3 regions of the Herbaspirillum sp. 1130 genome follow, and region 1 is predicted to be linked to each of the others. Evidence: predicted binding sites of a transcription regulator. Region 1 holds the regulator's gene; each other region holds the start of a gene.

Region 1 (10,455 bases):
AGCGAGCCGGCACGCGATGGCCGGGCTTGATGCGGGCTTATTGTAATCGGCCTTCTATGGAGGGGTATTCATTCCAGTGCAGCTTCTCGCGCAGGGTATCGAAATAACTCCAGCCCTCGGGATGCAGGAAAGTGATCTTGTGCGCCGAACGGCGGATCACGATGCGGTCGCCATGCAGCACGCTGGTCAAGGATTGCATGTCGAAGTTGGCGCTGACCTCGCGCCCGGCCACCACCTGGATCACGATCTCGCAGGAATCCGACAGCGTGATGGGCCGGTTGGACAGCGAATGCGGAGAAATCGGCACCATCACGATCCCGTGCAGGCTGGGATGCAGAATGGGGCCACCGGCCGACAGAGCATAGGCGGTGGAACCGGTGGGCGTGGCCACGATGAGACCATCGGAACGCTGGTTGTACATGAAGCGGCCATCGACCTCCACCCGCAGCTCGACCATGCCGGAGGTGGAGCCGCGCGCCACCACCACATCGTTCAGGGCCAGCGCCCGGAAGATCTCGCTGCCATCGCGGTAGACCCGCGCTTCCAGCAGCGAACGCGACTCGGCTTCGACCTTGCCTTCCAGCATGTCGGCCAGAGCCGGTATCATGCGGTCCTGGGCGATATCGGTGATGAAGCCCAGGCGGCCCTGGTTGATGCCGATCAGCGGCACGTTGTAGGGTGCCAGCTGGCGCGCGATGCCGAGCATGGTGCCGTCGCCGCCGACCACGATGGCCACGTCGGCGTGATGCCCGATCTGCTCGGGCGTCATGCTGTCATAGCCTTGCAGGGCGATGTTCTCGGCGGTCTCGGACTCGAAGACCACGGTGTGGCCATGCGACTCCAGGAACACCGCGATGTCCGACAAGATCTGCGCGATGCCGACGGCCTGGAACTTGCCGACGATGGCGACGGTTTTGGGTACGGCTGCCTGAACGGGTAATTTGATGGGCCACATGCTGCGGATTAGACCATAATTTGAGATGACATTGTAATGAAACCAAGCGCTTCCTCCCTGCCCTCCTCGCCCGCTCCCTCCCCCATCGAGGCGGTCCTGTTCGATCTCGACGATACCCTGTGGGCCATCGAACCGGTGCTGGTGCGCGCCGAAGGCCTGCTCTACGACTGGCTGCGCGAGCATGCGCCCGCGGTGGTGGCGGCCCATACGATTGCCAGCCTGCGCGAACGCCGCATGGCCCTGATGAAGACCGACCCGATGTATCGCATCGACCTCTGGAAGCTGCGCCACACGGCGCTCTCCGAGGTCTTCCGCGAGCATGACGTGGACCTGGCGCTGGTCGACCCGGCCATGGCCCTGTTCTCCGAAGCCCGCAGCACGGTGGCGCTGTTCGATGACGTCGAACCGGCGCTGCTGCGCATGAAGGGCCGGCTCACGCTGGGTTCGGTCTCCAACGGCTTTGCCGACCTGGAGCGCATCGGCCTGGCCGGGCACTTCGGGGTCTCGATTGCGGCGCATCGCTTCGGCCGCGCCAAACCGGATCCGGCCATCTTCCATGCCGCCTGCGAGGCCCTGCAGGTCGCCCCGGCGGCGACGGTCTATGTGGGGGACGATCCGCTGCTGGACGTACAAGGTGCGCAGCGGGCCGGTTTGCGGGCAGTATGGATGAACCGTTTCGACCGCACCCTGCCCGAGGGCATCACGCCCGACGCCATCTGCCGCGACCTGCATGAGCTGCACGACTGGCTGCAGGCGCAAGCCTGAACCTTTGTTCAATTTTTGGAAGAACTGACGCGGCCGTCACATTTACCGGATATGCCGCTAGAATATGCCCCATGCAACTCGATAACCGCGCCCGCACACTCCTGAAGGCCCTGGTCGAACGGTACATCGCCGACGGCCAGCCAGTGGGCTCGCGCGCCCTGTCGAAACTGTCGGGCCTGGAACTGTCGCCGGCGACCATCCGCAACATCATGGCCGATCTCGAAGAGATGGGCTTCGTCGCCAGCCCGCACACCTCGGCCGGCCGCGTGCCCACGCCGCGCGGCTATCGCATGTTCGTCGACACGCTGCTCACCGTCGAGGCCATCGACGAGAGCGCCCTCGAAGGCCGCCTGCAGGCACGCCTGCAGCACAGCGGTTCGCCGCAGAAGATCATCACCAATGCGGCCCAGGTGCTGTCCTCGCTGTCGCAGTTCGCCGGCGTGGTGATGACGCCCAAGCGCGAATCGATGTTCCAGCAGATCGAGTTCCTGCGGCTGTCGGAAAAGCGCATCCTGCTGGTCATCGTCGACCAGGGCGGCGACGTGCAGAACCGCATGCTCCTGACCGACGTCGACTACACCCCGAGCCAGCTGACCCAGGCCGCCAACTACATCAACCAGCATTACGCCGGCCAGTCCTTCGACCAGGTGCGCATCCACCTGCAAGGCGAACTGCGCCAGCTGCGCGACGACATGACCGCGCTCATGCAGGCCGCCGTCGAAGCCGGCAGTGACGCCATGAACGAAGAGGCCGACAACAACGTGGTCATCTCCGGCGAACGCAACCTGCTGTCGGTGACCGACCTCTCCTCCAACATGAATTCGCTGCGCCGCCTGTTCGACATGTTCGAGCAGAAGACCGGGCTCTTGCAGCTGCTGGATGTGTCCAGCAAGGCCACGGGCGTACAGATCTTCATCGGCGGAGAATCCCAGCTGGTGCCGATGGACGACATGAGCATCGTCACCGCCCCCTACGAGGTCAACGGCCGCATCGTCGGCACCCTGGGTGTGATCGGACCGACCCGCATGGCCTACGAACGCGTCATTCCCATCGTCGACATCACGGCCAAGCTGCTTTCCAGCGCCTTGAGCCAGCACTGATCCCGGCCAGCACAACCGTCGCGCCAGGACGCAAAAAAGCCATGTGAGACCTCACATGGCTTTTTTACATTTTTCTTCATGCAGCCTTGCCGGAATCAAGCCAGGCAAGCGAAAGCAAACTTACTTCTTCACTTTCTTGCAGTTTTTGCAATGACCGTAGAGGGCCAGGGCATGGTCGGCGATCTCGAAACCGTGCTCCTGGGCAATCTTGAGCTGGCGCTTCTCGATTTCGGCGTCGAAGAATTCCTCGACCTTGCCGCAATCCAGGCAGACCAGGTGGTCGTGGTGCGAGCCTTCGTTGAGTTCGAAGACGGCCTTGCCGGTCTCGAAGTGATTGCGCTGGAGCAGGCCGGCCTGTTCGAACTGGGTCAGCACGCGGTAGACGGTGGCCAGACCGACATCGAGGTTGTCAGAGAGCAATTGTTTGTAGACGTCTTCGGCGCTGAGATGGCGCACGGAGGTGTTCTGGAAGATTTCGAGGATCTTCAGGCGCGGCAGGGTCGCCTTCAGGCCGCTGGCCTTCAGTTCGGATGGATTGTTCGGCATGGTAGAGTGGGTTCCCGGGTTTTACTGGTCTCGAACAGGCGCGGCGGTCCACTGGGAAGACCTGGCGGACCGTTCCGGCGGGGCGGTGGGGAACGCCCTTTTACACCCGGAACGCACTCATGCCTATTTAAGAAGTAAGTTCTAGCTTATCATATAGCGCTTTAGGCTCATGGCTCAACCCGGTTGAAATCTTTATGCGCATGCTTTCCCGAATGAAGTCCCGTCATCACACCACCGCCATCGGCGTCCTGGCTGCACTGGCCGTCTCGCTGGCCGGCTGCTCCTCGACCAAGGCACCGGAACAGGCAGCACCCACCGATACTTCGGGCGTGAAGGTGACCGGCAAGAGCAACAGCCTGTTCGGCTTCTTCAAGCCCTACCGCATCGACATCCAGCAAGGCAACTTCGTCTCCAAGGAAATGGTGGCGCAACTGCGCCCCGGCCTGACCCGCGACCAGGTGCGCTTCGTGCTGGGCACGCCGCTGCTGACCGACATGTTCCACAGCAACCGCTGGGACTACGATTTCCGTCTGGCCAAGGGCAACGGCGAGATCATGACCAGCCGTGTCTCGGTGTTCTTCAAGGATGACCTGCTGGATCACGTCGAAGGCGGCCAGAACCTGCCCACCGAAAGCGAATACCTGACCCTGATCACTGACGCCAAGGTCGGTTCCAAGGCCGGCTTCAGCGACAAACCCAAGGACGACAGCGAGATCAAGCCCGCCTCGCCGGTGGCGCCTTCCTCGGCCACCAACAAGTAAGCCAGGCAAGCCCCGTCCTTCGCACTTCTTTCTTCCGAGTTTTACATGACTGCACTGAATATCGCGGTGACCGGCGCTTCCGGGCGCATGGGCCGCATGCTGATCGAAGCCATCCTCAACGCCGAGGGCCTGCACCTCTCCGGCGCCCTGGATACGCCCGCCTCGCCTGCCATCGGCACCGATGCCGGCCTGTTCCTGGGCAAGACCACCGGCGTGGTCATCGAATCCGAGCTGGCACGCGGCCTGGCCGGTGCTGACGTGCTGATCGATTTCACCCGTCCGGAAGGCACGCTCAAGCACCTGGAATACTGCGCCGCCCACGGCGTGAAGGTCGTCATCGGCACCACCGGTTTCGAGGCCGAAGGCAAAGCCGCCATCGCCGAATTCGCCAAGCGCACCGCCGTCATGGCCGCGCCCAACATGAGCGTGGGCGTCAACGTCACGTTGAAGCTGCTGGAACTGGCCGCCAAGAATTTCTCGCACGGCTACGACATCGAGATCATCGAAGCCCACCACCGCCACAAGGTCGACGCTCCCTCGGGCACTGCGCTGAAGATGGGCGAAGTCATCGCCGATGCGCTGGGCAAGAAGCTCGACGACGTCGCCGTCTACGCCCGCGAAGGCGTTACCGGTGAGCGCGATCCGTCCTCCATCGGTTTTGCCACCGTGCGCGGCGGCGACATCATCGGTGACCACACGGTCCTGTTTGCCGGCATCGGCGAGCGCATCGAGATTTCGCACAAGTCCTCCAGCCGCGTCTCGTACGCCATGGGCAGCCTGCGCGCTGCACGCTTCCTGGCCGACAAGGACACCGGCCTGTATGACATGCAGGATGTGCTGGGCTTCAAGTAAGCCGAGCCCGCAATCACAGGAAATGCCCGACGCTGCCGCGCCCCACCAGGTCCGGCAGCGAATTTTTTTGGGGTCCGCCGCTCCAAGCGACTCACCCCCATCCAACCGTCATTGACTCCCTGCCGCGTACGCGCGGCGTCTTTCCCGAAAGCACCTACCATGGAACAGAACGTTGGATTTGCCCACTACTGGGCCCAAGGCGATGCCGTTTCGCACTCGGTGGCCTATCTGCTGTTGCTGATGTCGATCGCCAGCTGGTTCTACATCCTCTCCAAGGCCTGGGCCGCCTGGCGCATCCGCCGTGGCAGCAATGCCCTCGAACAATTCTGGCAGGCCCCGACGCTGGCCGACGCCACCGCCGCCATGCAGCGCCTGGACAGCGAACAGATCTACACCCCCATGGCCGAACGCGCCGCCGAAGCGGCCGACATCGGCACCCGCCAGCAGGGCACACCCTCGCTCAACGCCGCGACCGATCCGGGCGAACTGATCACGCGCACCCTGCGCCGTGAAATCAACCGCGTCTCGGCGCGGCTGGAACGCGGCCTGACGCTGCTGGCCTCGGTCGGCTCGACCGCGCCCTTCGTGGGCCTGTTCGGTACCGTCTGGGGCATCTACCACGCGCTGGTGGCGGTCTCGGCCAGCGGCACGGTGCAGATCGACAAGGTCGCCGGTCCCGTGGGCGAGGCGCTGATCATGACCGCGCTGGGCCTGCTTGTGGCGATCCCTGCCGTGCTGGCCTACAACGCCTTCACCCGCATCAACCGCGTGGTGCTGGCCGAACTGGATGGCTTCGCACATGACCTGCATGCCTACCTGACCACCGGCGAGCGCGTCGGCGGCATGCGCAAATAATTTTTCGACACCCGAACCGAGAGGAGTCCCACATGAGTTTCGGCGGATTCAACGACAACCAGAACTCGGCCCCGATGGCCGACATCAACGTCACCCCGATGGTGGACGTGATGCTGGTCCTGCTGGTGATCTTCATCATCACCGCGCCCATGTTCACCCACGCCCTGAAGCTGGACCTGCCCACCGCGCAGTCCAACCCGGCCCCGGAAAAACCGGAGACCATCACCCTGGGCATCGATGCCGCCGGCAAGCTGTACTGGAACGACCAGCCGGTCAGCGAAGCGGACATGGATGCGCGCCTGGCCACGGCTGCGGCCAAGAAACCGCAGCCCGAGCTGCAACTGCGGGCCGACAAGTCGACCCGCTATGAAATGATCGCCGAAGTGATGTCGGCCGCGCAGGGTGCGGGGCTGACCAAGCTGGGCTTCGTCACCGACCCCAAGGGCGGCGGCAAGAGCAACAGACAAGCAAACTGAAAGAGAGCAGGCATGGCCACCGTACAACTGGCGGGCGACCGCATCACCGACTGGGACAGTTTCCATACCGAGAGCGCAGCCGCCTTCGGCTTCCCGGATTTCTATGGCCGCAACATGAATGCCTGGGTCGATTGCCTGTCCTACCTGCGCGATGACGCCGGCATGTGCAAGTTCAGGCTCAAGCCCAAGGAAGTGCTGACCATCGAGATCAGCCACAGCGCCGAGCTGCACCAGCGCCTGCCGGACCTGGTGGAAGACGTGGAATTCTGCTGCACGGCCATCAATGACCGCTGCGAGGATTATGGCGAGCCGCCGGTCATTGCGCTGGTGTGGAAGTGATATTGCCGTTTTCCATTCATCTCCCCCACCGCTGCGGCGGCCCTGATTGATCTCTCAAAGAGATCAGTCAAACAACCACTCGATCGATCAATCGATCAACTCATCCCCATCGTAAAACGGATACGGCCCATCGAATTGACCGATGAAGGCCGTATGGCTGACCAGGCTCTCTGCAGCCGCATCCCACCAGTGCAACTGGAATCCCGGCGGCTCCATCACGAAGCAGGAAGGTGCTTGCGGATCCAGATCCAGCTGCACCTGATGTGACACGCCCGGACAGGTCGTGGCCAGCGTCCCGCCAAAGCGCCGCTGGATGGAACGATGCAGGTGGCCGCACAGGATGCGTTCAACCTGCGGATGCTTGCGCACCACCGCCTCCAATGCCTGCGGATCGGCCAGCCCCATGTCATCCATGTGCCCGATGCCGGTGGTAAAGGGCGGATGATGCATGGCGATCACGGTCGGCCGTTCCGGCTGCTGGGCCAGCACCTCATCCAGCCACAACAGGCTGGAGGCGGCCAGTGCGCCGCCGCTGGCGCGCGGAATCACGGTATCGAGCGCGATGATGCGCACCGGATGATCCTCGATCACATACTCGATGCGCTCGCCGCCCTGCTGCAGATAGGTGTGTTCCGGGAAGGCCGCGCGCAGCGCATTGCGCTCGTCATGGTTGCCCGGCAACAGGTAGTACGGCATGGTCAGCGGTGCCAGCAGGTCACGCAGGCAGGCATATTCGGAGGGCTTGCCAAAGTCCACCAGGTCGCCTGTGATGACCAGCACGTCCGGCTTCTGCTTCAAGGCATTGACCTGCCGCACGCAGCGGCGCAGTGCTTCGGCGGTATCCACCACGCGATAGGATTTCTTGCCATCGGTCTTGATGTGCAGGTCGGAAATCTGTCCCAGGATCATGCGGTCTCCTTCTCGGCACGCGGTGCCAGTTTTACCAGTGCTTCGGCCGGCACGCGGATGGCGATCTGCTGGCCGGCTTCCCACCAGCCACGGCGGCTGGTCTCGGCAATGACCGGGCGTTCGGTGCCAATTTCGATTTCAAAACGGGTACGGTCGCCGAGGAAGAAAGTGTTGAGCAGCTTGCCGCGCACGCACTGCGCATCGGCTTCGGTGACATCCACCACCTCGACATCTTCGGGACGGAACAAGGCACAGGCCTGCTGCCCCTGCTGGGCCGCATCGAGCTTGTCGAGCAACGGCAGGCTCCCAGTCGGCAACAACAATCTATCTCCGGAAACGATACCTTGCACGCGATTCATCGCTCCGATGAAATCGGCCACGAAGTCATTGGCGGGATGATAGTAGATCTCGCGCGGGGTGCCGATCTGCGAAATCTTGCCACGTTCCATGACCACGATGCGGTCGCCCAGCGCCATGGCCTCGCCCTGGTCGTGGGTGACGTAGATGGCGGTGATGCCGAGGCTGCGCAGCAGCTTGTTGAGGTCACTGCGCACGGCTTCGCGCAGTTTGGCGTCGAGTGCCGTCAGCGGTTCGTCCAGCAACAGCACGCGCGGCTCCATCGCCAGTGCGCGCGCCAGGGCCACACGCTGCTTCTGGCCGCCCGAAAGCTGGTCCACGCGGCGATGCGAGAGGCCTTGCAGATGCACCATCTCCAGCAGGCGCTCGACGCGCTCGGCGCGTTCGCCAGCAGGGATCTTGCGGATCTTCATGCCATAGGCGATGTTCTCGCCCACGCTCATGTTGGGGAACAGCGCATAGTTCTGGAACACCATGCCCACGCCACGCTTTTCAATCGGCAGTGCGGTCACGTCTTCGTCGCCGAAGAACACGCGCCCGCCTTCATCCGGAAACTCCAGCCCGGCGATCATGCGCAGCGTGGTGGTCTTGCCGCAGCCCGAGGGACCGAGCAGGACCAGGGTTTCACCGGGATGGATATCGAGGTCCAGCGGCTGCAGCGCACGCGTGCCATTGGCGAAGGACTTGGCGCATTGCTGCAGGCGGATGGAAACGGCTTCTTGCTTGGGCTTCATAGACTGACTTTCTTGCGTGTTGCCTGGGTCGCCCACTGCATGCCGATCAGGAGCGGAATGATCATGAAAAAGAAGATCAGCGTATAGGCCGATCCCACCTCCAGCCGCATCGATGCATAGGCATCGGCCAGGCCCACCGGCAGGGTCTGGGTCAGCGGCGTGTGCAGCATCCAGGTGATGTTGAATTCGCCGATGGAAAGCGTGACCACCATCAGCGCCCCGGCCAGGATGCCCGAGGCGGCATTGGGAATGACGATGCCGAAGAAGCGGCGCATCCGCCCCGCCCCCAGGCTGGCGGCGGCTTCTTCCAGCTGGGCCAGCTGCGAGGACTGCATCACCGCCAGTACCGGGCGCACCATGAAGGGCAGCGTGAAGATCACGTGGCCGACCAGGATGAACAGGATGCTGGCGCGGAACCCGCGCAACTGGCCATAAGCCATGATCAGCGCCAGTGCGGTGGCCAGGCCCGGCACGGCCACAGGCATCATGAGCAACTCTTCGATGACGCGCGCCAGGCGGCTGTGGCCGCCGCGATAGCGCGCCAGCATGTAGGCCAGCGGCACGCCGGCCACCAGGGTCACCGCCAGGCAGGCCAGCGCGATGATGAGCGAGCGCCAGATGGTGGGCTGGTACATCTCCCACACCTGGGCCACCCAGCGCAGCGTCAGTCCGCTGGACAAGCCGACGAAGAAATTCTCGGTCACGCCGGCCAGCATCGACAGCACCACCGGCACCACCAGGAAGGCGCACACCAGCAGCGTGAATCCCAGCTGCACATAAAAACGGAAACGATTTTGCATGGCCCTTCCTTATGCCGCAGCGGCCACGCCGCTGCCGGTGAGCGAACGCGCCAGTGCCAGCACCGCCCAGGTGATCAGGCCCAGCACGATGGACAGCGAGGCGGCCGTGGCGAAGTTGGCGTAGCCGGTAAATTCGTTGTAGATGGTCATGGGCAGCACATCGATATTGGCCGCCAGCGTGAAGGCGGTCCCGAAGGCACCGACGCTGGTGGCAAAGCAGATCGCCCCCGATGAAATGAGCGCCGGCAGCAGTGCGGGCAGCACCACGTGCAGCAGCACCTGCCACGGCTTGGCACCGAGCGAGCGTGCCGCTTCTTCCAGCGAGGGATCGAGTTTTTCAGCGGCAGCCACGACAGTGAGGATCACGCGCGGAATCGAGAAATACAGGTAACCCAGGAACAGCCCCGCCAGCGAATACGCGAACACCAGCGATTCGCCAAAGAGCCAGTTGGTGAAGGCACCGATGAGCCCCTGGCGTCCGGCCAGCATGATGACCATGAAGCCGACCACCACGCCGGGAAATGCCAGCGGGAAGGTCAGCATGGCCAGCAACACCGACTGGCCAGGAAAACGATTGCGTTGCAGGAACAAGCCGACGAACACCGAGATGGCCAGCGTGGCGACCGTGACCACTGCCGACAGCGCCAGCGTGGACATCAGGCTGGTGAAGTAATGGCGGTTGGTCAGCACCGACAGGTAGGCCATCGCGCCGTCCGGTCCCGAGGCGCCCACGCCGACCAGCCGCACCATGGGCAGCAGCCAGAAGGCGCAGAACAGGGTCAGGCCGGGGACGGCGAACCACAGCCAGACACCGTTGCCGGCTGCGCGCGGACGCGCCGCCGGCGGCTGGCCGGCCAGCGGGGCCGGCGCGCCGGACGCCGGGGAAATCATGCTCTTCATGCTTGCTCCTGCGGTCTGCATTCAGCGTACTTCGGCCAGGTAGCGCTCGCCGAACTTGCGCTGGGCTTCGGCCATCTTGCCGTAGTCCACCGCCTTGGCACGGGCG
Region 2 (10,455 bases), 330 kb from region 1:
GTCGACGCCAGCCTGTCCTACACCAACAAGATCTCCACCGGCGGCAAGGATACGGGCGGCCAGATGGCGCTCGATTCCGGCCTGATGAAGGGTTCGCGCCTGGGCGTCAAGGGCGTGGAAGACCTGGGCGGCGGTATCAAGGCGCTGTTCACCATCGAGAACGGTTTCAGTGTCGATACCGGCGACGCCGGTCAGAAGGGCGTGCTGTGGGGGCGTCAGGCGACCGTGGGCCTGTCGGGCAACTTCGGTACGGTGCTGGCCGGTCGCCAGAAGGATGTGTTGGATGACGTGGGCAGCATTACCTCCCCGGGCGACTTCGGTGGCGTGGTCAGCCGTGTTCATTCGCTGAACCTGGATCGTACCAACGGCGAGCGCGTCAACAACTCCATCCGCTACAACACCCCGAACTTCAACGGTTTCACCGGTAGCGTCATCTATGGCTTCGGTGAGCAAGCCGGCAATACCGGTGCCGGTCAGTCCTTCGGCCTGGGCGGTACCTATGCCAACGGTCCGCTGAACATCGGTCTGGGCTACTTCCAGAGCAAGATGGGCGGCAAGTCCGCCAGCGATGTCAACGGCGCGGCAGCCTGCAACGGTGGCGGCAAGTACGGCGATACCTGCCTGAAGACCTGGACCCTGGCTGCTGCCTATCAGTTCGGCCCGGCGCGTGTGTATGGTTCGTATTCGCGCGTGAAGCTGCCGCTGACGGCAGCGCGTCGCAGCTTCGATCCGAAGTTCGACAGCTTTGCCGCCTGGACCGACCCGAACAAGAAGATCGAGCGCTACGACGCTGTCGAGAAGGGCGACTACACCATCGGCGGTGCCAACAACGAGTCGAGCCAGACGCTGGACCTGGGCGTGAACTATCGGATCTCGCCGTCGCTGTCTTTGATCAGCAGCCTGCAATACACCCGTGCCAAGTTTGTCCGCACCAGCGATGGCCGCATGGTGCAGATCAACCTGGGTGCCAAGTATGACCTGTCCAAGCGCACTTCTACCTATGCCGTCATCCGCAACCTGCGTACGTCGGACATGTACAGCGTTGGCCTGGCCAGCGACCGCGTACCGGGTAGTGATCGCAGTCAGACCGGCATCAACGCCGGCCTGAGCCACACCTTCTAAGTTCTGGCACTGCATCGGGCTCGTGGGAGCCCGATGTTTTGGCCCGCATCTGCAAGGATGCGGGTCTTTTTTTATGCAGAAACCTTTGTGAGGTCGATGCTCGGTCAACTCAGCTGCGCCAGCTCGGAGAGGAGGCCTTGCACTCCGGATCCGCTCCGATCGCCGCCCAACAAAAAACCCGCATCATCGCTGATGCGGGTTTTTTGCTTGCAGCACAGGCCATGCGATGCATGGCCTGCAGCCGGAAGGCCAATTACATCATGCCGTCCATGCCGCCCATACCACCCATGCCGCCAGGCAGGCCGGCCGGCTTGTCCTCGGTCACTTCGGCCACCAGGGCGTCGGTGGTCAGGATCAGGCTGGCCACGGAGGCAGCGTTTTGCAGGGCCGAACGGGTCACCTTGGCCGGATCCAGCACGCCCAGTTCCACCAGGTCACCGTAGGTGCCGTTGGAGGCGTTGTAGCCGAAGTTGCCCGAACCTTCCAGCACCTTGTTCACCACCACCGACGGCTCGTCGCCGGCGTTGAAGACGATCTGGCGCAGCGGCTCTTCGATGGCGCGCAGCACGATCTTGATACCGGCTTCCTGATCGGCGTTGTCGCCCTTCAAGTCCTTGACGTTGGCGCGAGCGCGCAGCAGGGCCACGCCACCGCCAGGCACGACGCCTTCTTCAACAGCAGCGCGGGTAGCGTGCAGGGCGTCTTCGACGCGGGCCTTCTTTTCCTTCATTTCGACTTCGGTGGCAGCGCCAACCTTGATCAGTGCAACACCGCCGGCCAGCTTGGCCACGCGCTCTTGCAGCTTTTCACGGTCGTAGTCGGAGGTCGCTTCGCCGATCTGGGTGCGGATCATTGCCACGCGAGCTTCGATGCCAGCGGCTTCGCCGTTGCCGTCGATGATGGTGGTGTTTTCCTTGCCGATTTCAACGCGCTTGGCTTGGCCCAGTTCAGCCAGGGTAGCCTTCTCCAGGGTCAGGCCGACTTCTTCGGCGATCACTTGGCCGCCGGTCAGGATGGCGATGTCTTCCAGCATGGCCTTGCGGCGGTCGCCGAAACCAGGAGCCTTGACGGCAGCGGTCTTCAGGATGCCACGGATGTTGTTGACCACCAGGGTAGCCAGGGCTTCGCCTTCGACGTCTTCAGCCACGATCAGCAGCGGACGGCCAGCCTTGGCGACTTGTTCCAGCACCGGCAGCAGGTCACGGATGTTGGAGATCTTCTTGTCGAACAGCAGGATGAAGGGATTGTCCAGAGCGACGATCTGCTTCTCTTGGTTGTTGATGAAGTACGGCGACAGGTAGCCACGGTCGAATTGCATACCTTCGACGATGTCCAGTTCGTTTTCCAGCGACTTGCCGTCTTCCACGGTGATGACGCCTTCCTTGCCGACCTTTTCCATGGCCTTGGCGATGATGTCGCCGATGTCCGCGTCGGAGTTGGCCGAGATCGAGCCGACTTGAGCGATTTCCTTGGAGGTGGTGGTGGGCTTGGCCAGGTTCTTCACTTCACCGACGATGGCGGTGACAGCCTTGTCGATACCGCGCTTCAGGTCGGTCGGGTTGAAGCCGGCGGCGACGTACTTGAAGCCTTCGCGCACGATGGCTTGAGCCAGCACGGTGGCGGTGGTGGTACCGTCACCGGCGTTGTCGGAGGTCTTGGAAGCGACTTCCTTGACCAGCTGGGCACCCATGTTTTCCAGCTTGTCCTTCAGTTCGATTTCCTTGGCGACGGAAACGCCGTCCTTGGTCACGGTCGGGGCGCCGAAGCTGCGCTCCAGCACGACGTTGCGGCCCTTGGGACCCAGGGTGACCTTGACTGCGTTGGCCAGGATGTTGACGCCGTTGACGACCTTGGCGCGTGCTTCATCGCCGAAAATAACTTGCTTTGCTGCCATGTTGGATTCTCCAGAAATTCGGTTCAGTTCATGTCGCCGGGCTCGGGCCTGAAGATTCAGGGAGCACCGGCTGCTGTCTTGTTGCCGATGGCCTTCACGTTTTCTCTATCTATATAGAAGGAAAAGGAAGGCCGGATGCCGAATTACTTCTCGACGACGGCGAACAGGTCTTCTTCGCGCATGACCAGCAGTTCCTGGCCATCGATCTTCACGGCCTGGCCGGAGTACTTGCCGAACAGAACGCGGTCGCCGACCTTCACGGCCAGTTGGCGGACCTTGCCATCTTCCAGGATCTTGCCGTTGCCGACGGCCAGGACTTCGCCTTGGTCCGGCTTTTCGGTCGCTGCGTCAGGCAGAACGATACCGGAAGCAGTCTTGGTTTCCTGGTCGAGGCGCTTGACGATAACGCGATCGTGCAAAGGGCGAAGATTCATGAGAACTCCTTAATTTTCAATAAGTTAGCATTGATTGCGGCGATGCCTGCAACGGTTTTCTTCCAAATGCAGCAGACGTCACCGCATGAAAAAGGGGATTGCGCCCGGCGGCGCTGTTAGCACTCTGCCGTGACGAGTGCTAAGTATAGGGATGGGTTGGGGAATTTTCAAGGCGTCAATTGCCGTGTTTGCGCGCCTGGTCTGCGCAGCGGCACTCAAAAAAATTCGAGGTCAGTTAAGAGAAATGCAGGCATGGCTCTGAATATGTAAAAAATAGAATGCGAATCATTATTATTGCGGCTCTTTCGGATCAGTCCGGAAGAGCCTTTTTTTATAAGAAATGAACGGCGGAGGTTCGCCAGTATTTTTATTGGACCGAAATGCAATGAAGAACAATCAGGCCCCATTCAACCATGCACGCGATCTGCGTATCGCCACTTCAACCCTTGCCTCGCTCGTGATGCTCGGCTTCCCGCTGGCCGGCATGGCGCAGCAGTCCGCGGCGCCCGACGGGCCGGCGGGGCTGGAACCGATCCAGGTCAGCAGCGATTGGCTCGGCACTGGCTTCGAGAGCAGCGTGAAGACCTATCCCGGTGCCCGCACCGTGGTCAAGAAGCAGGAGATCGACAGCACCGGCGCCGTCAGCATCGGCGAGGTGATGCGCCGCATTCCCGGCGTGCAGTCCAGCGACAGCGCCGGTAGCTCCGGCAGCGCGATCGCCTTGAACATCGGCGTGCGCGGTCTGACCGGACGCTTTTCGCCGCGCTCCACCGTCCTGCTGGATGGCATCCCCTTGTCGGTGGCGCCCTATGGCCAGCCCCAGCTTTCGTTTGCGCCCCTGAGCCTGAACAACATCGAATCGATCGACGTCATCCGTGGCGGCGGCGCGGTGCGCTTCGGCCCGCAGAACGTGGGCGGCATCATCAATTTCAAGACGCGCTCCATTCCCGCCAGCGAGGGCATTTCGGGTGATGCCTCGGTGCGCTACAACAGCTACGGCAAGGGTGGTGGCAATGCGCAGTACACCGCCTTTGCCGGCGGCCAGAGCGACAATGGCCTGGGCATGGCCTTCCTGTACTCGGGCCAGGACGGCAGCGGATGGCGCGACAAGAGCGATGAACATCTCAACGATTTTGCGCTGAAGATACGCTACGAAATTTCCCCGCGTTCCGAACTCCACGCCAAGTTCAATTACTACGACGTGCTGAGCCGCACGCCGGGCGGCCTCACCACCGCGCAGTACGCCGCCGACCCGTTCCAGAACACCCGCCAGCGCGACAACTGGAGCGGTACCCGCAAAGGCTTCGACGTGGGCTACCTCAATACGCTGTCGGATCATCAGGAGCTGGAGATCCGGACCTACTTCAACCAGGCGACCCGCCAGAGCAGCTTGATCAACGTGACCGGCGTGCGCCTCTCGCATCAGCCGCGCAACTATGAAACGCTGGGCATCGAACCCCGCTACACGCAGCGATTCGCCTGGGGCGGCACTACGCACGATGTCACCGTGGGTTACCGCACCATCCGCGAGCGCGGGAATGACAACATCTACAACGAAGCGGTCCGCACCGGCGCGCTGAGCGGATTCACCCAGTTCCAGAACAGTACCGATGCCCATGCCGGCTGCATCGACGACAAGATTGCATTCGGCAGATGGCGCATCACGCCGGGCCTGCGTTTCGAACAGGTGCGGTCAAGCCGCTACGAAATGGGCAAGAAGGATCCTTATGAAGTGGCCAACGACAAGCTGCTGCCCTCGATCAACCTGGCGTATCTGCTCACGGAGCAATTGACCCTGTTCAGCAACTACAACACCTCCTTCGGCGTGGTGCAGAATTCGCAACTCAACACCATGTCTTCCGCCAATCCGCTGTCGCCCGAACTGGCCCGGACGATGGAAGGCGGCATGCGCTGGAAGAGCGCACAGGCCTCCGCCGAAGCCACGGTGTTCCACATCAATTTTGACAACCAGATCGTGTCGGTGCAGGGAACGACGCCCAACGTCTTCCGCAACATCGGCCGCACCCAGCATGATGGCGTCGAACTGGCGATGGACTATGCCTTCGCTCCGGACAGCCCCCTGAAAGGCTGGTCGGTCTTCGCCAACTACACCTACACCCGCGCCCTGCAGAAGTCAGGCAGCAATCCAGGCAAGGACTTGCCGTTCTATGCACGCACGACCGATACGCTCGGGGTGCGCATGCAAACCGGTCCCTGGACGCTCAACCTGTCGACCACGCACCAGGGCCGACAGTTTGCCGATGAAGCCAACACCGTCGCCGAAAGCGCCGACGGCAGCATCGGAGAAATCCCGGGCGTGCGTCTCTGGAATGCGCAGGCGAGCTGGAAGGTGCCGGGCAAGAAGGGATTCGACCTCACCGCGGGCGTCAACAACCTGCTGGACCGGCGCTACTTCACCCGTACCGTGGATGGCAATCTGGGAAAGCTGGTCGGTGCGCCGCGGACCTTGTATGTCCAAGGACGTTACACATTCTGACCGTGCCGGGATGAATGAAATCGCGCACAGGCCACCGCGGCCATCGTTCATCTGGCCCTTCCGCAAGCAGGGTCCCGGATCCGGGGTCAAATGAAGAATAATTCCCGCAATACGAGAATTGATCCCCGGGAATGAGGCTGGCACCCCAATCCAGCCTCGTTACAAGTGCAGCTTTCTGCTATTTCCCCACCCTAATTGGTGCACTCCTTCGCATCCCGATTCAAAAAAGTGCATAAAACGTGCGATATGAATGAAGCGCCGCGTTGGCACGGAACTCGCTCTCCCAGCCGCACCATTACGGTGTATTCTGCCCGGCGGGGCGGTGTAATGGAGGAACTGCCCCGCCTGGCCTGGCGCTGCGGCCGGGCCGCTTGCCTGCTGTGGCTCCGTCCCTTTTTATCCGGGGATGCCCCTGGGGAAAGCGCCCGAGTGGCGATGCTGCAAGGCATGGCTCGGTTTTTGCAGTAGCAGAGTCCGCAAGCAAGAACCGGTCAGCGACTGGGAGGCGCTGCGGTGCTTTCCGATCAGGTTGCCGTCCACACGGTGGTCAGAATCGGTCAGCGCACATAACAAATGGCACAACGAACTGCGTTTTCAATCTTTCATTGGAAGTAATAGGAGCAATTCATGCAAAAAATCAAAATGATTCCTGTCGCTACGGCACTGGTGGCAGCGTTCTCGTTCGCAGGGGCAGCGCAGGCACAAGAAGTCATCAAGATCGGTCACGTCGCTCCTCTGACCGGTCCCAACGCGCACATCGGCAAGGACAATGAAAACGGTGCCCGCATGGCCGTGGACGAACTCAACGCCAAGGGCTTCGAGATCGGCGGCAAGAAGGTCACCTTCCAGCTGGTCCCCCAGGATGACGCTTCCGATCCGAAGCAAGCCACCACCGTGGCCCAGGCCCTGGTCGATGCCAAGGTCAAGGGCGTGGTCGGCCACATGAACTCCGGCACCACCATCCCGGCTTCCAAGATCTACTTCGACGCCGGCATCCCGCAAATCTCGCCGTCGGCGACCAACCCCAAGTACACCCAGCAAGGCTTCAACACCGCCTTCCGCGTGGTGGCCAACGATGGCCAGCTCGGTGGCGTCCTGGGCCGCTATGCCGTCAATGAACTGAAGGGCAAGAACGTGGCCGTCATCGACGACCGCACTGCCTACGGTCAAGGCGTGGCCGAAGAATTCCGCAAGAGCGCCCTGGCTGCCGGTGCCACCATCGTGGCTACCCAGTACACCACCGACAAGGCTACCGACTTCAACGCCATCCTGACCTCGGTCAAGTCCAAGAAGCCGGACCTGGTCTTCTTCGGCGGCATGGATGCCGTGGCCGGCCCGATGCTGCGCCAGATGGATCAGCTGGGCGTGTCTGCCAAGTTCATGGGCGGTGACGGTATCTGCACCACCGAACTGCCGAGCCTGGCCGGTGCTGGCCTGAAGGACAGCGAAGTGGTCTGTGCCGAAGCCGGTGGCGTGACCGAAGCAGGCAAGAAGCCGCTGGAAGACTTCAAGGCTGCCTACAAGAAGAAGTTCAACCAGGACGTCGTGATCTACGCACCGTACACCTACGATGCGCTGATGACCCTGGCTGACGCCATGAAGCAGGCCGGCTCGTCCGACCCCAAGGTCTACCTGCCGGTCCTGGCCAAGATCAAGCACAAGGGCGTCACCGGTGAAATCGCCTTCGACGCCAAGGGCGACATCCTGAACGGTACCCTGACCCTGTACACCTACAAGGGCGGCAAGCGTACCCTGCTGAGCGTGGTCAAGTAATTTTGCATCAAGCTTCACCTCCGGGACCGTCACGGTTCCGGCGGGAGCAGCAATGACAAGCCCCGGCCTTCGTGCCGGGGCTTTTTCTTTCATATCGACCAAAAACCGGGGCGACCCGCCACCGCATTTACAGATTATAATGAGACACGTTCTCATTACATCTTGCGGTCATGGCCGACCTCGCTCCTTCCCGTCCTCACGACATCGCTGGCATATACACCGGGCATCACCGGTGGCTGCTGGGCTGGCTGCGCCGCCGTACCGACAATGCCGAGCTGGCGGCCGACCTGGCGCAGGATACCTTCGTGCGGATGATGGTCTCGCGCCGCGATTTCATCGTCGATGAAGTGCGCACCCTGCTGGCCACCATCGCGCGCGGCCTGATGATCGACCATTTCCGTCGCTGCGCGCTGGAGGCCGCCTTCCTGGAAATGCTGGCGCAGATGCCGCCCGAGCACCTGCCATCGCCCGAAGCGCAGCTGCTGGTGCTGGAAACCCTCAACGAAGTCGACGCCATGCTGGCCGGCTTGCCGCCCAAGGTGCGCAGCGCCTTCCTGCTGTCGCAGCTCGATGGCCTGGCCTATGCCGAGATCGCGGTGCGGCTGGAGGTGTCGCTGAGTTCGGTGCAGCAATACATGAAGCGCGCCTTCACCGCCTGCTACCGGCTGCAATATGGGCTCTGAGCGCACGGCCCCCAATGACGACATCGTCATGGCCGCCATCGACTGGATGGTGCGGCTGCAATCGGGCAACGCCACCGATCATGAGCACGAAGCCTGCCGCCGCTGGCGCGCCGAACAGCCGCAGCACGAGCTGGCCTGGCAGCGGCTGCAATCGCTCAGCGAGCGCGTCGCCACGCTGCCGCGCGCGCTGGCCCACGGCAGCATCGGTGCCAGCGAAGCCCGCACGCGCAACAACCGCCGCTTTGCGCTCAAGACCTTGTGCGTGGCGACCGGCGCGGGGCTGCTGGCGGCCAGCGCAGCACGATGGACACCGTGGCAGGCCTGGATGGCCGGCTACACCACCCGCACCGGAGAGCGGCGCCGGATCACGCTCGCCGATGGCACCCTGCTGCAACTCAACAGCGCCACTGCCGTGGACGTCAGTTTCGATGAGCGGCAGCGCCTGATCCGCCTGCATCGCGGCGAAGTGCTCATCACCACGGGACATGAAGAGCGCCCTTCCTATCGTCCCTTCCTCGTGCAGACACGGCTGGGGCAGGCGCGCGCACTGGGCACCCGCTTCCAGCTGCGCGATGCGGAGGAGGGCATGCGCCTTGCCGTTTATGAGGGCGCGGTGGAATTCCATTCGCAAAATGAGAATGCACCTGTGCGCGTGGATGCGGGGCGTCAAGGGCTGTTCGATGCGCAAGGGCTTGTCGGCCGCCTCTTTGCCGCCAATGAACAGGCCATCGCCTGGACCGATGGTGTCATCGTGGCCGACCGCATGCCGCTGGGCCAACTGGTGGCCGAGCTGGATCGCTATCTCCCCGGCAAGCTGCGCTGCGATCCGGCGGTGGCCGGATTGCCCATCTCGGGCGTGTTTCCGCTCGACCAGCCGGCACGCATCCTGGCCGCGATTGCGCGGACCTTGCCGGTGCGGGTGGATACCTTCACGGATTACTGGATCACCTTGCGGCCACGGACCGCCACCTGAGGCCGGCATGGATATAAAACATTTTTAAAATTTCTCTGCAGGTTTTTGGATCTCGTTCGGTTTACCAGATAGCAAGCCCTCTGAAGCTCACCATCGAACGACATCCATGACCATCCGAACCCGCTTCCCCTCGCGTCCGACCCTGTCCCGACTGGCCATCCTGGCCGCCTTCGCCAGCCCCGTGGCAGGTGTGCAGGCGCAGGCCACCGATGCCCAGCGCCAGGCCTACGACATCCCCGCTGGTCCTCTCGACCAAAGCCTCAACAGCTTCGCCCGCCGTGCGGGCGTGCTGCTCTCCTTCGATCCGGCCATCACGCGCGACCGCCAGAGCGCGGGTCTTTCCGGCCGCTATACGGTAGCGGAAGGGTTTGCCGCGCTGCTCAACGGCACCCCGCTGCAAGCGATCCGCAACGCAGACGGCGGCTACACGGTGGCTGCACCGACGGCCACCACCGGCAGCAATGCCAATGCCGTTCTGCCCACCGTCACGATCACCGAAAGTGCCGACCCCACCGCGCCCTACGCGGGTGGACTGGTCGCGCGCGGCGGCAGTCTCGGCGTGCTGGGTACGGCCAGCGTGATGGACACGCCCTTCAGCACCACCAACTACACCTCGCAAGGCATCGAGGATGTACAGGCGCGCGCCATCGGCGACGTCATCGCCAACGATGCCTCGGTGCGCAACACCAATGGCAATGGCGGTTTCGGCGACAGCTACCAGATTCGCGGCTTCACCATGTCGGCCAATGACGTGGCCTTCAATGGCTTGTATGGGATGGTGCCGCTCACGCGCATGCCCATCTCCATGGTCGAGCGCATCGAAGTGCTCAAGGGACCGGGCACGCTGATGTATGGCATGGGCCCGGCCGGCGGCGTGGGCGGGGCGGTCAACCTGATTCCCAAGCGTGCGCACGAAGATCCGATCTCCAGCGTTACGGCCACCTATCTTTCCAATTCGCAGTTCGGATTGAAGGCCGACCTCGGCCGCCGCTTCGGTGAGCAGCAGGAGTGGGGCATCCGCGTGAACGCGCTCTATGCCGATGGCAACACCGGCCTGTCCGGCAGCAACCAGCAGCAGA
Region 3 (10,455 bases), on a different contig from region 1:
ATTCGTCGATGCCCTCCTGAGTTGAACCGATGATTGAATTTACCCGGGTTTCCAAGCAATACGCGCGCGAGGTCTATGCCCTGCGCGACATTACGTTGTCGGTGAAGAAGGGCGAATTGATCTTTTTGGCCGGCCCTTCCGGTGCCGGCAAGTCCACGCTGCTGAAGATGATCGCGGCCATCGAGCGGCCCACTTCGGGCAAGCTCACCGTCAGCGGCACCGACATCGCGGGCTTGAAACCTTCCGGCCTGCCCTACCTGCGGCGCAACCTGGGGCTGATCTTCCAGCAGCAGAAGCTGTTGCTGGACCGCAATCTGCTGGCCAACGTGATGCTGCCGCTGATCGTGACCGGCTCTTCCCGCCCGGATGCGGAAAAGCGCGCCCGCGCCGCGCTCGACAAGGTCGACCTGCTGGAGAAGGCCATGTGCGAGCCGCTGGAACTGTCCGGCGGTGAGCAGCAGCGCGTGGCCATTGCACGCGCCATCGTCAACCGTCCGCAGATCATTCTGGCTGACGAGCCGACGGCCAATCTGGACCGGGCCAATGCCAACAAGGTGCTGGCCGCCTTGAAATCCTTCCACGGCGTGGGCGTGACCTGCCTGATCTCGACCCACGACGAAAATTTCCTCACCGGTGCCGACCGCATCATCTACCTGGACCGTGGCCGCATCGTCGATGGCTGGCACAACGGCGTAGCCAATCCCGTGGAGGTGTCGCCATGAACTGGCTCCGACAGCATTTCGCCGCCATTGCGGACGCCCTGCGCCACCTGCTGCGCTCGCCGGGCAATTTCCTGTTGAACGTGCTGGTGGTCTCGATTGCGCTGGCGCTGCCCTTTGCCGGCCTCTCGGCGCTGGAAAACGTGCGCCCGATCTCGGAGCAGATGTCGGTGGAGCCGGAGATCAGCATCTTCATGAAACCCGATGCCAGCCGCGAGGCCGCGCAGGCCGTGGGCAAGACCATCAGCCAAGTGTTGAAGGACGGCAACACCAATGGCAAGGTCGAGTTCATCCCGCGCGAAAAAGCCTTCGATGCGATGAAGAGCAAGACCGGCCTGGCCGACGTGCTGGCCACGCTGGGCAGCAATCCGCTGCCGGACAGCTACGTGGTGCGCCTGCCCGGCTTCGAGAACGCCATGAATGCCAGCCGGGTGGATGACATCGCCCAGCAGCTCAAGAAGCAGCCGGGCGTGGATACGGTGCAGATCGATTCCGAATGGGTCAAGCGCCTGGCGGCGCTGCTGCGCATCCTGCGGCTGGTGCTGCTGTTCCTGGGGATCACGCTGGGGGCGGTGGTGGTGGCGGTCGTTTTCAACACGATTCGCCTGCAGGTCATGACGCAGCGCGACGAAATCGAGGTCTCGCGGCTGTTCGGGGCGACCAATTCCTTCATCTATCGTCCGTTCTATTACACCGGCGCGCTGCTGGGCCTGTGTGCGGGCGCGGTGGCGCTGGGGCTGGTGGTGGCGGCGCAGCAGCCGCTCAATGAAGCCATCCTGGATTTCGCCCACCTGTATGCCTCGGAATTCCAGCTGGCCCTGCCCAGCCCCATGGCCATCGGCCTGCTGCTGGCCATCAGCGGCTTGTTGGGCTTGTTCGGGGCGATGCTGTCGGTGCGCAGGCAGTTGGCGAGGAAGGCCTGAGCCGGCAAATTCGCTGCTCAGAAGAAGTAACGATCCCAGCCTGGGGATGCCACCGACTGGCGTGAGCCCCTTCTGCGCTTGCTAAAGGGCTCGCACGGCACCCTGGTCTGCGCCAGGACCAGGCGATAGCTGCCTGCCCGGCCACCCGTGCGACGATAGATCGCCAAGGCGTGGCGATCCAGCAGTACCTGCAACGACCACCAATGATCGCTCTGACGCAGATGCAGGGAGATCACCGGATCGATCCAGCCGGCAAACCACGATAAATGTTCCGCAAGCCGCCGCAGGCTATTGACGGTATGCCGGGGCCGGCGCGGGATGAATCCGAGAACGCCGAACCGGTCGAATTCGGGGAGGGTCCATAGCGCGTCGTGATGTCCGATCCGATTGCGCACGTCACGTATCCGCTTGAGGAGGGTGACGACGCGTTTCCTGAATTCCGGACTGTCATGGGCAAAGAGGGCAATATCCGGGGCATGCGGAAATACCTCCGCCAGGATCGCCGCTTGCAGTCCGGCGGGCTGGGCACGATGGGCGAGCCCGCTGATGAGGACTTCCCAGAAACCGAAGGGCAAAGCGGCCACCACGTCATCTGGCGTGACGATATATGAAGATGGCTTCCTTCCCATGACCTTTTCCATCGCGCAGATCACATCGGCACGCGATTTCGGACTCAATTTATGGATCGGCGGCAGCACGGCCGGTGCAGCCGGATTGATCGCATGCGCCGGATTGGACCTGGGCATCATCCAGCCAAATGATTCAGCCGCGCCGTAATGGCGTGACAATGCACCATGCAAGGCATTGCGCAGGGAGACCTCGACATCGGCCAGCAATGGCAGCAGCCCTGCGGCGACGGCCTGGTTCCAGGCATAACATCCCAAGGTATCCTGATATGAAGTTGTCAGAAAGAACTGCTGGAGCGTGGATAACCGAGGAGCAGTGAGGTGTTTCAGCATGCCGCCAGCCTGTTGAAAATTGGGAAGCCCGGGTGCTATACTCGGGCCCATAGAGACAGGGGTTTTCCAATCATTTGGTCGTGCCCCTGTAAATTGAGGACAAAGCCCGCTCACTGCGGGCTTTGGACTTTCTGGCGGGAAATTTTATCGATCCTGCCTGTCCGCAACAATAAGTTGCTCCTCTCCCCGTCTTCTTATCAGAGCCAACCTCGTCGATTGACGAGTTGTCATGCGACAAAAGCTGTCTCCCCTGCACTGTTGGCCAAGCCGTTGCCGCACTTCATATAGGCCTTGGCGCGCTGCAAAAAAGTGTTACAAGTTTCTGGCCCCCTTTTGACCCCTGTCGCAACTTTTGTCGCCCAAAGGCGACTAATATGAAGGGAATGGGATGCAATGATTGGCTGGACAGCAATAGATTAACGCTATTACTCCCTCACTATCATGCTATTAGCACTCCCGGGTGACGAGTGCTAGAATACCTTATCGAATTGCTCCAGTTTTCCGGAGCACTGCATCAAACAGCAGCGGCCACGAGGCCGCGCCAGGGAAGTTGGGAACATTGCCCCTGGCATCCGAAGCATTTGCTTCCTACCGTTTCATACTGTTTCCGCAAAGGAACCAAGGAGAATCCATGAAAACTGCGTCTGCACACACTGCACTCATGCCTGCCGAGTCCAATGCACTCGCGCTGGGTTTTTCCGGCAGCCTGGGCAATATCGACGCGTATATCTCGGCAGTGAACCGCCTGCCCATGCTGACCCACGAAGAAGAGATCAAGCTGGCGCGCGACCTGCGTGAAAAGAACGACCTGGGCGCCGCTCAGAAGATGGTGCTGTCGCACCTGCGCCTGGTGGTGTCGATTGCCCGTGGCTATCTCGGCTACGGCCTGCCGCACGCCGACCTGATCCAGGAAGGCAATATCGGCCTGATGAAGGCCGTCAAGCGCTTCGACCCGGCCCAGAACGTGCGTCTGGTGTCTTATGCCATGCACTGGATCAAGGCCGAGATCCACGAGTACATCCTGAAGAACTGGCGTCTCGTGAAGGTCGCGACCACCAAGGCCCAGCGCAAGCTGTTCTTCAACCTGCGCAGCCACAAGGAAGGCCTGGACGCGATGACGCCGGCCCAGGTCGAGGCCTTGGCCAAGACCCTGGACGTCAAGCGCGAAGAAGTGATCGAGATGGAAACCCGTCTGTCCGGTCGCGACATCGCCCTGGAGTCGCCCACCGATGATGAAGATGACAAGTTCGCCCCCATCGCCTACCTGTCCTCCGACAATTCGGAACCGACCCGCGTGATCGAAGCCAAGCAATACGACCGCCTGCAGTCCGAAGGCCTGGAAGCTGCACTGTCCAAGCTGGATGACCGTTCGCGCCGCATCGTCGAAGCCCGCTGGCTCGCCAATGACGACGGCTCGGGTGCAACCCTGCATGAACTGGCTGACGAGTTCGGCGTGTCGGCCGAGCGTATCCGCCAGATCGAAGCAGTCGCGCTGAAGAAGATGAAGACCGCGCTGCAGGCTTACTCCTGATCCGGATTTCATTCAGGTCAGCAGCAATGAAAAAGGCACCCTCGGGTGCCTTTCTTTTTATCCAAACGATTTATATCGTTTCAAGCCATCACGACAGCAGCAACTTGATGTCATGCGCCAGCGTCTGCGGCCCTTGTCCGTGCTTGACGAACAGGCGGATGTGTCCCTGCGGATCGAATACGTAGCTGCCCGCCGTGTGATCCATCGTATAGCTGCCCGGCTGCTTGCCCGGCACCTTCTGGTAGAACACCTTGAATTCCTTGGCCACCTTCTCGGTCTGCTGCAGGTCGCCGCGCAAGCCGAGGAAACGCTTGTCGAAGGCCGGCACGTATTGCGCCAGCACTTCCTGGGTATCGCGCTCCGGATCGACGGTCACGAAGAGCACCTGCACGCGGTCGGCATCCGGTCCCAGTTCCTTCATGACGTTGGACATCTCGACCATGGTGGTCGGGCACACGTCCGGGCACTGCGTATAGCCGAAGAACATCACCACCACCTTGCCCTTGAAATCGGCCAGAGTGCGCGGCTTGCCAGTGTGGTCGGTCAGGGCGAAGTCCTTCGCGTAATCCAGCCCGGTGACATCGGTATTGTTGAACTTCAGTTCAGGCTTGGACGGCCCGCAGGCCGCCAGCAGCGTTGCGCAGCCGGCCAGCAGCAGCGCCGAGAGGAATCGTTTCATGCGTTCAGGGAATCAGAAACTGCGGAACAGGAAGTAATGGTCCACCAGCAGCACCGCAAACAGGATGGACAGGTAGACGATCGAATAAGCAAAGGCCTTGCGCGCGATCAGGTCGGTGTAGTGGCGATAGATCTGCCACGAATACCAGAAGAAGATCGCACCCAGCACGATGGCGGTACCCAGGTAGATCAGGCCGCTCATGCCGATGGCAAAGGGCAGCATGCTCACCGCCAGCAGTGCAATGGTGTACATCAGGATGTGCAGCTTGGTGACCTCCATGCCATGCGTGATGGGCAGCATCGGCAGGCCGGACTTGGCGTAATCGTCGCGGCGGTACATGGCCAGCGCCCAGAAATGCGGCGGGGTCCAGATGAAGATGATCATCACCAGCACCCAGGCCTGCATCGGCACGTCATTGGCCATGGCCGCCCAGCCCAGCGCGGGCGGCATGGCACCAGCCAGGCCACCGATGACGATGTTCTGCGAGGTCGCGGGTTTCAGGATGATGGTGTAGATGATGGCGTAGCCAACGAAGGTGGCGAAGGTCAGCCACATGGTCAGCGGATTGACCAGGTTGTACAGCACCCACATGCCCAGGCCACCCAGCACGCCCGAGAACACCAGCGTCTGGCCTACCGTGATTTCGCCGCGCGCCATCGGACGGCGGGCGGTGCGGGCCATGCGCGAATCGATCTCGCGCTCGACCAGGCAATTGATGGCGAAAGCCGCGCCGGCCAGGAGCCAGATGCCCAGCGTGCCGAAGATGACCTTGTGCCAGTCCGGCAGGTCAGGCGTGGAAAGGAACATGCCGATCACGGCACAGAACACTGCCAGCTGCGTCACGCGCGGCTTGGTCAGTGCCCAGTACTGGGCGATGCGGTTGGGTTGGGCGGTCAATGTGGTCATGGCGTGACGGGCCGGGCGGATGCTGGTGGAGCAGCGGCGGCCAGGCCGGAGGGTGCGTAACGGACCTTGTAGTTTAACATGACCATCAGGATGACCAGCAGCGCCGCGCCGCCGTTATGGATCACCGCAATGGCCAGCGGCCAGTTCAGATAGATGGTCGCCAGACCAGTACAGAGCTGCAAACCCAGCACCGTCAGCATCCAGCGGGCGGTCTTGCGCAAGCCTTCATCACGCAGCGCGCGGTGTGCCAGCCATACAACATACAAGATGACGACAAAGGCAAAACTGCGATGTACCCAGTGGATCGCGGTCAGCGCTTCCACCGGCAGGTAGTCGCCCGAGGAGGTCATGCCGAGGTGGCGCCAGAGCGTGAAGCCGTGTTCGAAGTCCATCTCCGGCACCAGCTTGCCATTGCACAGCGGGAAATCGGAACAGGCCAGCGCCGCGTAATTGGTGCTGACCCAGCCGCCCAGCGCGATCTGCAAACCCAGCAGGGCCGCGCCGATAGTGGCCGGCACCACCAGCGCGCGGCCTGCGGGCGAGACCGGCACATGCTCTTCCTGCCGCGCCCCCAGCCAGGCCAGCATGGCCAGGAGCGTCAGGCCCAGCAGCAAGTGGATGGTGACGATGATGGGCTGCAGCTTCATGGTCACGGTCCAGGCACCGAAGGCGCCCTGCAGGCAGACGAAGCCCAGGAGCGCCGTCGGGAACCAGGGACGGAACTGCAGTTCGGTCTTGCCCGACTTGATCCAGCGCCGCCAGGCGGCCACCATCAGCACGATGATGAGGAAGCCCACGGCCATGGCGAAATAGCGGTGGATCATTTCGATCCAGGCCTTGGCCCAGGTCACCGGACCAAACGGCATGGCTTCCTGCGCGGCATTGATGTGCTCATGCGCCAGCAGCGGATTGGCATGGCTGTAGCAGCCCGGCCAGTCGGGACAGCCAAGGCCCGAATCGGTCAGGCGCGTGAAGGCCCCGAACATGATCAGGTCGAAGGTAAAGAACAGCGTCACCCACACCAGCTTGCGGTATTTGTTGGCCACGCCCTGTGCGCGCCACACCAGCGCCAGCGGAATCAGGGCCACCACGAGCCCGGTCAGGCCCAGTTGTATCAGCGTCGTTGCATTCATCTTGAGTCAAACGTGCGTCACTGCGCGCAGGCGATCCATCCGCATCAGCCGATGGAGGAAGCGCGCAGCAATTTGGAAATGTCCTTCTTCATCTTGCCGGGATCGGGGTCCTTGGGGAAGCGCATCATCAGGTTGCCCAGCGGGTCGATCAGGTAGATGTGGTCTTCGGCCGAGGTGCCGGCATCGGCCGGCAACCAGGACTGCAATTTGCCAGCGTCAACCCGAAGGATATCGGTTCCGTCGAATTCGCGCAGGAGCAAAGTCGCAATCGGTGCGCGATCCGTGACCAGCCACACGCGCTCGATACGCTCCATTTCCTTGCCTTGCATCAGCCGCAGCTGGCGCATGGTCAACAGTTTCTTCTGGCAGGGTTCGCCGCAGTCGCCGCGATCGACCTGCAGCATCACCCACTTGCCCTTGTAATCCTGCAGCCTGGCCGGACCGCCATCGATGGCACTGCTGCCGAGATCCGGAATCGGATACTGGCGCGGATCGATCAGCGCACCATAGTTGTTGCGGCTCTGCGGTTTGATCACGTAATAGGTGAGGTAGGAAGCGATCATCGGTGCGGCACACACGGCCACCACCGCCAGCATCTTCCAGCGGCCAATGCGGCGGCGGCGCACCTCGTCGGCGGATGCGGCTTGCGCGGATTGCTCAGCTTCAGGCTTTGTCATGACGACCACGTTTGAATCCTGTCACGATGAAAAAAAGAAGAGCCATGCCCGCCAGTGCGTACCACTGCACGGCATAGCCACGATGACGATCGATACCCAATGACGGAGCGGGCCAGTCGCGCACCAAGGTATCGCCCGCCGCCCCGCCCTGCTCGATCACCAGCGGTGCCAGCGTTATACCGCTGGCCTTGGCCAGTGCCGGCACATCGAGATTCTGCAGGATGGCTTGCGGACGCGGTGCATCGGCCGTCCCCAGTTGCAGCACATGCCCGGCATCGCGACGCAGGATGCCTTCCACCTCGGTAACGCCCGATGGCGGCGGCACCTGAGGCACGCGCGTGCGATCGGCAGCATCGCGCGGGGCCCAGCCGCGTGCCACGACCACGGCCGGTCCACTGCCCTCGGGCTGGAACAGCGTGAGGACATGGAAACCAACGACACCGTTGTAGGGGCGGTTCTCCAGATACAGCGTCCACTGCGCAAGATAGTGGCCGCGCAGGCGGATCTGTCGAAACTCCGCATCGCTCGCGTCAACCGGCAGCGCACTCAGAGGAGCCTCGCTGCCCCGCGCCTGCATGCGCTGCTGCAGGGCCAGCTTCTCCTCGGCGCGATGCGTCTGCCACTGGCCCAGCGCAATGCTGGCGGCAGCCACGAGCAGCGTGGCGCAAAACGGGATGAGGCGAAAAACGAATCGGGTCGGCATCGATGAAGTTTGGCCTTACAATGAAGCGCACACAGGACAAGAAAAAATCTTGCACATCAGCGTCGCAGCATACCGCATGCACGCCTTCGGAGACAGGGTTCCATCCTCATGAAAATCATCGTCGCCATCGCCTTCATCCTGATCCTGGCCAGCCTGGCCTCGGCATTGATCTTCCTGATGCGCGACAAGGGCAAGAGCAATCGCACGGTCCAGGCGCTGACGCTGCGGGTCGGCTTCTCGGTGGCGCTGTTCCTCTTCATCCTGCTGAGCTACAAGCTGGGCTGGATACAGCCGACCGGCATCCGCTGATTTCATCCGCACGCACCCCACAAAAAAGCCGCACCGAAGTGCGGCTTTGTCATTGCGCAGACAGGGCGTGCCTTACAGCCAGTACACCACCACATACAGGCCCAGCCACACCACGTCCACGAAGTGCCAGTACCACGCCGCGCCTTCGAAGGCGAAGTGATGCGTGGGCGTGAAGTGCCCGCGCAGCACGCGATAGAGCACCACCGACAGCATGATCGCGCCCATGGTCACGTGGAAGCCGTGGAAGCCGGTCAGCATGAAGAAGGTCGAGCCGTAGATGCCGGAGGTCAGCTTGAGGTTGAGCTCGCTGTAGGCGTGGATGTATTCATAAGCCTGGAAGCCCATGAAGACGGCACCCAGCAGGATGGTCAGGAACAGCCACACGGCCGTCTGCGCGCGATGGCCGGCGCGCATGGCGTGGTGCGAGATGGTCAGCGTCACGCCCGAGGTCAGCAGCAGCAAGGTGTTGATGGTCGGAATCGGGAACGGACCCATGGTGGTGAAATTCTCCACCGTGCCGGCCGGGCCGACATTGCCCCACTGGCCGGTGAAGTCGGGCCAGATCACCTTGTGGTCCAGATCGGCCAGCCACGGCATGGTGATGCTGCGCGCATAGAACAGCGCGCCGAAGAAGGCCGCGAAGAACATCACCTCCGAGAAGATGAACCAGCTCATGCTCCAGCGATAGGACAGGTCGATGCGCTCGCTGTAGAGGCCCGACTCCGATTCGCGGATCGCATCGCCGAACCAGTAGTACAGCACCACCAGCACCATCAGGATGCCGAGGATATTGACGTAGGGCGCCCACGAGACGCCATTGACCCAGGCCGAAGCCCCGATCATGGTGATGAGCATGGAAATGCCCGCCATCATCGGCCAGCGCGACGGGCCTGGAACGAAATAATGGGGTGCCTTGGCTTGTTGAGAACTCATGTTCTTCTCCCGGTACGAAATCCGATTGTCCTGGCCTGGGCAAGAGCAGCAAAGATGGGCATTAAGCTGCGTTGAATGCTCTTGCGATACAGGGTTTACGTTTCCTTAATGCTCTTTTTCGGTCAGTCTCGATCAGTCTCATCCACCTGCCGCGCTACGCACCACCAGCTTGACGATGCTCACCAGCACGGTCACGAAGATCACCGCACCGAGAATGCCGGCGATGATGACGTGCACCGGATTGAGGCGTGCTGCATCCGACTCGTAATCCTTGCGCTTGCGCACGCCGAAGAAGGACCAGAACACCGCCTTCATCGTCGCGCCGAAGGAGGCCTTGCGCCGGGCCGCCTTTTTCAGCTCATCGTTCACACCCGCTCCTCGGGGCTGGTCAGCCCGCCGTCTTGGCCTTGCCGTTGATCTCGAAGAAGGTATAGGACAGCGTGATCGTGGTCACTTCCTTGGGCAGCTTGGGGTCGATATAGAACACCACCGGCATCTGCTTGGCCTGGTTTGGTCCCAATGTCTGCTGCGTGAAACAGAAGCACTCCACCTTCTTGAAGAAGGCCGCCGACTGCAGCGGTGCATAGCTCGGGATGGCCTGTGCATCCACATTGCGCGGCTGGGTGTTGACCACTTCGTAGGTGACCTGCGTCATCTCGCCGGGGTGCACCTGCATGCTGGCCACCGTCGGGCGGAAGCGCCACGGTCCTTGGGCATTGCCATCGAACTCCACAGTGATGGTGCGCGTCTTGTCGATCTGCGTATTGGCCGGCGCTTCCACCGTCACATCCTTGGGCGTGAGGAAGTTCACGCCGGTCACTTCGCAAATCTTGCGATAGACCGGGATGAGCGCATAGCCAAAGCCGAACATCAGCACCGCCACCACCAGCAGCTTCCTGAACATCACGCGGTTCAGGCCGCGTGATGTCGTCTCTTCCACCTGATCGTCATCTCTGCTCATTTGGCGAACCAGATGCGGTTGA

What was found. Region 1 encodes HrcA, which represses chaperone genes, less so after heat shock. Its sites were predicted from a motif close to TTAGCACTCNNNNNNNNNGAGTGCTAA; they were not measured.
Positions count from the first base shown of each region.
Region 2: groES (co-chaperone GroES) is a predicted target of HrcA. The motif match lies at 3,567-3,593, and genes of this name have one in related genera.
Region 3: rpoH (RNA polymerase sigma factor RpoH) is a predicted target of HrcA. The motif match lies at 3,049-3,075, and genes of this name have one in related genera.

Region 1 is NZ_JAFICQ010000002.1:479,285-489,739, reverse strand. It holds gene JOD78_RS11030 (NAD kinase) at 38-955, opposite strand; gene JOD78_RS11025 (HAD family hydrolase) at 992-1,720, shown strand; gene hrcA (heat-inducible transcriptional repressor HrcA) at 1,792-2,820, shown strand; gene fur (ferric iron uptake transcriptional regulator) at 2,941-3,366, opposite strand; gene JOD78_RS11010 (outer membrane protein assembly factor BamE) at 3,579-4,127, shown strand; gene dapB (4-hydroxy-tetrahydrodipicolinate reductase) at 4,173-4,979, shown strand; gene JOD78_RS11000 (MotA/TolQ/ExbB proton channel family protein) at 5,139-5,834, shown strand; gene JOD78_RS10995 (biopolymer transporter ExbD) at 5,867-6,310, shown strand; gene JOD78_RS10990 (barstar family protein) at 6,323-6,649, shown strand; gene JOD78_RS10985 (phosphodiesterase) at 6,737-7,558, opposite strand; gene JOD78_RS10980 (ABC transporter ATP-binding protein) at 7,555-8,649, opposite strand; gene JOD78_RS10975 (ABC transporter permease subunit) at 8,646-9,449, opposite strand; gene JOD78_RS10970 (ABC transporter permease) at 9,459-10,349, opposite strand; gene JOD78_RS10965 (ABC transporter substrate-binding protein) at 10,371-10,455, opposite strand, start outside.
Region 2 is NZ_JAFICQ010000002.1:806,331-816,785, forward strand. It holds gene JOD78_RS12425 (porin) at 1-1,122, shown strand, start outside; gene groL (chaperonin GroEL) at 1,376-3,016, opposite strand; gene groES (co-chaperone GroES) at 3,160-3,450, opposite strand; gene JOD78_RS12440 (TonB-dependent siderophore receptor) at 3,836-5,947, shown strand; gene JOD78_RS12445 (branched-chain amino acid ABC transporter substrate-binding protein) at 6,575-7,720, shown strand; gene JOD78_RS12450 (sigma-70 family RNA polymerase sigma factor) at 7,891-8,403, shown strand; gene JOD78_RS12455 (FecR domain-containing protein) at 8,393-9,376, shown strand; gene JOD78_RS12460 (TonB-dependent receptor) at 9,483-10,455, shown strand, end outside.
Region 3 is NZ_JAFICQ010000006.1:88,381-98,835, reverse strand. It holds gene ftsY (signal recognition particle-docking protein FtsY) at 1-25, shown strand, start outside; gene JOD78_RS24680 (ATP-binding cassette domain-containing protein) at 30-722, shown strand; gene ftsX (permease-like cell division protein FtsX) at 719-1,642, shown strand; gene JOD78_RS24670 (Abi family protein) at 1,660-2,601, opposite strand; gene rpoH (RNA polymerase sigma factor RpoH) at 3,263-4,132, shown strand; gene JOD78_RS24660 (SCO family protein) at 4,221-4,811, opposite strand; gene cyoE (heme o synthase) at 4,824-5,717, opposite strand; gene JOD78_RS24650 (COX15/CtaA family protein) at 5,714-6,850, opposite strand; gene JOD78_RS24645 (cytochrome C oxidase subunit I) at 6,895-7,527, opposite strand; gene JOD78_RS24640 (SURF1 family protein) at 7,514-8,230, opposite strand; gene JOD78_RS24635 (twin transmembrane helix small protein) at 8,339-8,539, shown strand; gene JOD78_RS24630 (cytochrome c oxidase subunit 3) at 8,612-9,472, opposite strand; gene JOD78_RS24625 (DUF2970 domain-containing protein) at 9,611-9,787, opposite strand; gene JOD78_RS24620 (cytochrome c oxidase assembly protein) at 9,861-10,433, opposite strand; gene JOD78_RS24615 (cytochrome oxidase small assembly protein) at 10,430-10,455, opposite strand, start outside.